2 regions of the Pseudomonas sp. Seg1 genome follow, and region 2 is predicted to be linked to the other one. Evidence: predicted binding sites of a transcription regulator. Region 2 holds the regulator's gene; the other holds the start of a gene.
What was found. The regulator sigma-54, encoded in region 2, starts transcription at its own class of promoters, with help from an activator protein. The targets are predictions, from matches to a motif close to ANTGGCATNNANNTTGCTNT.
Positions count from the first base shown of each region.

Region 1: flgB (flagellar basal body rod protein FlgB) is a predicted target of sigma-54. The motif match lies at 1,790-1,809, and genes of this name have one in related genera.

Region 1 covers NZ_AP021903.1:4,889,296-4,892,701, reverse strand. Annotated here, with positions in the region: gene KI231_RS21970 (chemotaxis protein CheV) at 1-609, shown strand, start outside; gene cheR (protein-glutamate O-methyltransferase CheR) at 656-1,483, shown strand; gene flgB (flagellar basal body rod protein FlgB) at 1,850-2,257, shown strand; gene flgC (flagellar basal body rod protein FlgC) at 2,261-2,704, shown strand; gene flgD (flagellar hook assembly protein FlgD) at 2,720-3,406, shown strand, end outside.
Region 2 covers NZ_AP021903.1:1,063,550-1,066,955, reverse strand. Annotated here, with positions in the region: gene lptA (lipopolysaccharide transport periplasmic protein LptA) at 1-466, shown strand, start outside; gene lptB (LPS export ABC transporter ATP-binding protein) at 466-1,191, shown strand; gene KI231_RS04530 (RNA polymerase factor sigma-54) at 1,378-2,871, shown strand; gene hpf (ribosome hibernation-promoting factor, HPF/YfiA family) at 2,945-3,253, shown strand; gene ptsN (PTS IIA-like nitrogen regulatory protein PtsN) at 3,265-3,406, shown strand, end outside.

The DNA of each region.
Region 1 (3,406 bases), 2.8 Mb from region 2:
GTGGAGCGCATCGTCAACATGAACTGGGAAGAGATTCATCCACCACCCAAGGGTACCGGTCGCGATCATTACCTGACCGCTGTGACTCGGGTGGACAATCAGTTAGTCGAAATCATCGACGTCGAGAAAGTGCTGGCGGAAGTCGCACCGACGCCGGAAGCGATTTCGGTCGGCGTGGTCGATGTCGAGACCCAGACCAAGGCGTTGTCGCTGCGGGTGCTGACGGTCGATGACTCGTCGGTGGCGCGCAAGCAGGTCACGCGTTGCCTGCAGACGATCGGCGTCGAAGTGGTGGCGTTGAACGACGGCAAGCAGGCGCTGGATTACCTGCGCAAGTTGGTCGACGAGGGCAAGAAGCCGGAAGAAGAGTTCCTGATGATGATCTCCGACATCGAGATGCCGGAGATGGACGGGTACACCCTGACGGCGGAGATCCGCGGCGACGCGCGCATGCAAAAGCTTCATATCATCCTGCATACTTCGTTGTCCGGGGTATTCAATCAGGCGATGGTCAAGAAAGTCGGTGCTGATGACTTCCTGGCCAAATTCCGTCCTGATGACCTGGCATCCCGGGTAGTCGACCGGATCAAAGCAGCAGATATCAGCTAGGGGCCTTTTGCCCCTGGCGGTCAACACGATTTAAGAGGCGGCATCATTGTCTACGGGTAATTTGGATTTCGAACAGTTCCGGGTATTCCTGGAAAAAGCCTGTGGCATTTTGCTCGGTGAAAACAAGCAGTACCTGGTCTCGAGCCGTCTCAACAAACTGATGGAGCAGCAAGGCATCAAATCCCTGGGTGAGCTGGTACAGCGCATCCAGACCCAGCCGCGCAGCGGTTTGCGCGAGCAGGTGGTCGATGCCATGACGACCAACGAAACCCTGTGGTTTCGTGACACCTATCCGTTTGAAGTCTTGAAGAACAAGGTGCTGCCCGAGGCGATCAAGGCCAGTCCCAACCAGCGTCTGCGGATCTGGTCGGCGGCGTGCTCGTCGGGTCAGGAACCGTATTCGCTGTCGATGTCGATCGACGAGTTCGAGCGCAGCAACCTCGGTCAGTTGAAGATGGGCGTGCAGATTGTTGCGACTGACCTGTCCGGCCTGATGCTGACCAACTGCAAGACTGGCGAGTACGACAGCCTGGCGATCGGTCGCGGTTTGTCGCCGGAACGCCTGCAGCGTTACTTCGACCCGAAAGGGCCGGGGCGCTGGGTGATCAAGGCGCCGATCAAGAATCGGGTGGAATTCCGCTCGTTCAACCTGCTCGACAGCTACGCAAGCCTGGGCAAGTTCGACATCGTGTTCTGCCGCAACGTGCTGATTTACTTCTCCGCCGAGGTGAAGAAAGACATCCTGTTGCGCATTCACAGTACGTTGAAGCCGGGCGGTTATCTGTTCCTTGGCGCTTCCGAAGCGCTGAACGGTTTGCCGGATCATTACCAGATGGTCCAGTGCAGCCCGGGGATCATTTACCAGGCGAAGTGATTGCATCGGCAACACAAAAAACGGGAGGCCCTAAAGGCTTCCCTTTTTTATGCCTGGCGTTCAAGCCGGAATCACCGCAAAACCCTGTGGGAGCGGGCTTGCCCGCGATAGCGTCGTGTCAGTCGATTTAAATTAACCAGACATACCGCCATCGCGGGCAAGCCCGCTCCCACAGGGTTCAGTGTTGGCTGATAGAACGTAGGCAAGCGGCAGAAAAGCGGCATGCGGCGGAAACCGGTTGCCGCTTTTCTGGCATTGCCGCTTTGCCGGCACCGCGCAAACCCCCGGTTTTCGGGCGTTTCTCGCATTGGCACGGCGCTTGCTAAAGCTCAGTTACGAAAAACCGGTCACCCGAAGGTTCCCGACATGAGCATCAGTTTCGATAAAGCGCTCGGCATTCACGAAAAGGCTCTTGGCTTCCGCGCCCAGCGTGCCGAAGTCCTGGCGAACAACATCGCCAACGCCGATACCCCGAACTACAAGGCTCGGGATCTGGACTTCTCCAAAGTGCTTGAAGCACAGACCCAGAAGAACGCCAACGGCACCATCGCCCTGAACATGACCAACAGCCGTCACATCGAGGCTGAAGGTCTGGGCAATGGCGACGAATCGCTGCTGTATCGCACGCCGATGCAACCGTCGATCGACCAGAACACCGTGGACGCTCAACTGGAACAGTCGAACTACGCGGAAAACGCCGTTGGCTTCCAGGCCAGCTTCACCCTGCTCAACAGCAAATTCAAAGGGCTGGTGTCAGCCCTGCGCGGAGAGTAATCCATGTCCCTGTCCAGCGTTTTCAACATTGCCGGCAGCGGCATGAGCGCACAGACCACGCGTCTGAACACCGTGGCCTCGAACATCGCCAACGCCGAGACCGTCTCGTCGAGCATCGACCAGACCTATCGCGCCCGTCACCCGGTGTTCGCCACCATGTTCCAGGGTGGCCAGAACAGCGGCAGCAACTCGCTGTTCCAGAGCCAGGATGCCGCCGGTCAAGGCGTGCAGGTGCTCGGCGTGGTCGAAGACCAGAGCAACCTCGAAGCGCGTTACGAGCCGAACCATCCGGCCGCCGACGCCAAGGGCTACGTCTACTACCCGAACGTCAACGTGGTGGAAGAAATGGCTGACATGATTTCCGCGAGCCGGTCGTTCCAGACCAACGCCGAAATGATGAACACCGCCAAAACCATGATGCAGAAGGTGCTGACCCTCGGTCAGTAATAAGGGGCGACTGTCATGAGTGTTACCGATTCCACCGGCACCCTGAGCCTGAAGGACATCCTGGCGAACTCCTCGAAAAAAACGAGCAGTACGACCACGGGTGGCATCGCCTCGGCCACCAACAGCGCCACTGGCGGCAAGGCGCTGGGCAAGGATGCGTTCCTGCAACTGCTGGTTACCCAGCTGAAAAACCAGAACCCGCTCGATCCGCAAGACAACAGCGCGTTCGTTGCGCAGTTGGCGCAGTTCAGCAGCCTGGAAGGCATCACCACGCTGAACTCCACCGTGAGTGGCCTGGCCGGCAACTACAACTCTTCGCAAGCGTTGCAGGCATCTTCGCTGGTGGGTCGCAACGTGATCGTGCAGACCAACAGTGCGCAGCTCGATGATCCGAGCAAAGGCCTTACCGGTTCGTTGAACCTGTCGACGTCCATCGCTGGCGGCACCGTGACCGTTACCGACAAGGATGGCAAAGCCGTACGCGTCATTGATCTGGGCAGTCGCGCGGCCGGCAACGCCAGCTTCACCTGGGATGGCAAGGACAAGGACGGCGCGCTGGTGCCTGCCGGAACTTACACCTTCAAGGCCAGTGCGCCGATCAATGGCACCGCGACGGACCTGGCGACCTACCTGCCAGCCACGGTCAGCAGCGTGACCATCAGCCAGACCGGTGGCGAGCTGATGCTCAACCTCGCTGGCAAG
Region 2 (3,406 bases):
CGATCAGCAACAGCCGATCCGCATCCAGGCCGACGACGCCCAACTGGACGACAAGAATGGCATTGCCACTTATAAAGGCGACGTCATCATCACTCAGGGCTCGATGAAGGTTACCGGCAACACCGTGACCATCACTCGCACGCCGACCGGTGACATCGACGTGGTGACCTCGGTGGGCAACCTCGCCTACTTCGAACAACTGCAGACCGCTGGCGACACCAAGCCTGTTCAGGGCTGGGGCGTGACGATTCAGTACCACGCCGCGCAAAACCGCGTTGTGCTGATCGACAAGGCCAAGGTTGTCGACAAGGACAACAACACGACTCAAGGCGAGAAAATCGTCTATGACACCGTGAAGAAACTCGCCAGCGCCGGTCGCGCTACCGGCAGCAAGGTCACCGAGTCGCGTCCGCGCATCGACATGGTGATCCAGCCGAAGAAGAAAACCGACGAGAAAACCCAGTAATGGCAACTCTGAAAGCTCAGCACCTGGCCAAGGCCTATAAAAGCCGCCAGGTCGTGCGTGACGTCAGCCTGTCGATCGACAGCGGCCAGATCGTCGGCCTGCTCGGCCCGAACGGCGCCGGCAAGACCACCTGCTTCTATATGATAGTCGGCCTGGTACAGGCCGATCAGGGTCGTGTGCTGATCGACGATCTGGACGTCAGCCACCAGCCAATGCATGGCCGCGCCAAGGCCGGTATCGGCTATCTGCCGCAAGAAGCATCGATCTTCCGCAAACTGTCGGTGGCCGACAACATCATGGCCATCCTCGAGACCCGTCAGGAGCTCGACAAGGCCGGCCGTCGCAAAGAGCTGGAAAGCCTGCTGCAGGAATTCCACATCAGCCACATCCGCGACAACCTCGGCATGAGCCTGTCGGGTGGTGAACGCCGCCGGGTGGAAATCGCCCGCGCTCTGGCGACTGCGCCAAAATTCATCCTGCTCGACGAACCGTTCGCCGGTGTCGACCCGATTTCGGTCGGCGACATCAAGCAGATCATCCACCATCTCAAGGCCAAGGGCATCGGTGTACTGATCACCGACCACAACGTGCGTGAGACGCTGGACATCTGCGAAACCGCCTACATCGTCAACGACGGTCAACTGATCGCCGAGGGTGACTCCGCGACCATCCTGGCCAACGATCTGGTCAAGGAAGTGTATCTGGGCCACGAATTCCGCCTGTAAGCGCAAAGTGCCCGGTGAGCCGCCCGGGTGCTGTATCGATTCAAGCAGGATTTAATACGCTTTAATTGTTACAGCGCTCTAGGCAAACACTTCAGTTTCAGGCATATAATTTGCTTAAGTTTGGCGCTCCGGCGCCCTGTAGTGGATGGCGCATAGCGCCGGCGAATAAGGTGTTAAGCCCCTGCCATGAAACCATCGCTAGTCTTGAGAATGGGCCAGCAGCTGACGATGACACCGCAGCTGCAACAGGCCATCCGCCTGCTCCAATTGTCGACCCTGGATCTGCAACAGGAAATCCAGGAGGCCCTGGAATCCAATCCGATGCTCGAACGCCAGGAAGAAGGCGACGACTTCGACAACTCCGATCCCCTGGCCGACAACGCCGAACAGAAGCCCAACACCGAGATCCAGGAACCCTCCTATCAGGAAACCGCCCCAACGGTGGATAACCTTGAGGACGGCGACTGGAGCGAGCGTATCCCCAACGAGCTTCCGGTCGATACGGCCTGGGAGGACGTTTACCAGACCAGTGCCAGCAGCCTGCCAACCAGCGATGACGACGAGTGGGATTTCACCACCCGCACCTCCGCTGGCGAAAGTCTGCAAAGTCACCTGCTGTGGCAATTGAACCTCGCACCGATGTCCGACACCGATCGACTGATCGCCGTGACCCTGATCGATTGCATCAACAATCAGGGCTACCTGGACGAAACCCTCGAGGAGATTCTTGAAGCGTTCGATCCGGAACTGGACATCGAACTGGACGAGATCGAAGCCGTCCTGCACCGCATCCAGCAATTCGAACCGGCAGGCATTGGCGCCCGCAACCTCAGTGAATGCCTGCTGCTGCAACTGCGTCAGCTCTCGGCCAAGACCCCTTGGCTGGCCGAAGCGAAGCGCCTGGTCACCGACTACATCGACTTGCTCGGCAGCCGTGATTACAGCCAATTGATGCGCCGCATGAAGCTCAAGGAAGACGAGCTGCGTCAGGTCATCGAACTGGTGCAGAGCCTCAACCCGCGTCCAGGCTCGCAGATCGAATCCACTGAAGCCGAGTATGTCGTCCCGGACGTCATCGTGCGCAAGGACAACGAGCGCTGGCTGGTCGAGCTGAATCAGGAGTCAGTGCCACGCCTGCGGGTAAACGCCCAGTACGCCGGTTTCGTGCGTCGCGCCGATACCAGTGCCGACAACACTTTCATGCGCAATCAGTTGCAGGAAGCTCGCTGGTTCATCAAAAGCCTGCAAAGCCGCAACGAAACCCTGATGAAAGTGGCCACCCAGATCGTCGAGCATCAGCGCGGCTTCCTGGAATACGGCGACGAAGCCATGAAGCCGCTGGTCCTGCATGACATCGCTGAAGCGGTCGGCATGCATGAATCGACGATTTCCCGGGTGACCACACAGAAATTCATGCATACCCCGCGTGGTATTTATGAACTGAAATACTTTTTCTCCAGCCACGTCAGCACCTCCGAAGGCGGTGAATGCTCGTCCACGGCGATCCGCGCGATCATCAAAAAACTGGTTGCGGCGGAAAATCAGAAAAAGCCGTTGAGTGACAGCAAGATCGCTGGTTTACTGGAGGCACAAGGCATTCAGGTGGCTCGCCGCACCGTCGCCAAGTACCGCGAGTCCTTAGGGATCGCGCCTTCGAGCGAACGCAAGCGGTTGATGTAAGCCACGTTACAGCGTTCCAGTGGCAGGCTATCCAGCCTGCCGCTTTATGCACTGGCAACGAAGGAGAAGCTGTATGCAAGTCAACATCAGTGGACACCAACTGGAAGTGACCCAACCTCTGCGTTCCTACATCGAGGAAAAACTCCAACGACTGGAACGACATTTCGACAAGATCACCAACGTGCAAGTCACGATGTGCGTCGAAAAGCTGAAGCAGAAAATCGAAGCCACCTTGCATATACCCGGCAGCGAAGTGGTCGCCAATGCGGAACATACCGATATGTACGCGGCGATCGACGCCTTGACCGACAAGCTGGATAAACAACTCAAAAAGCATAAGGAAAAGACCCAGAGCCTGCTACAGGGCGCCACCGGTCGATAACCCCCCATTCCATGATCCGACTTGAAAGTATCCTGACCCCCGGCCGTTCCCTGGTGAACGTGCCGGGCGGCAGTAAAAAGAAAGCCCTCGAACAAATTGCCAACCTGATCGCCCGCGAAGTGCCGGATCTGGAGATGCAAGATGTCTTCGAGG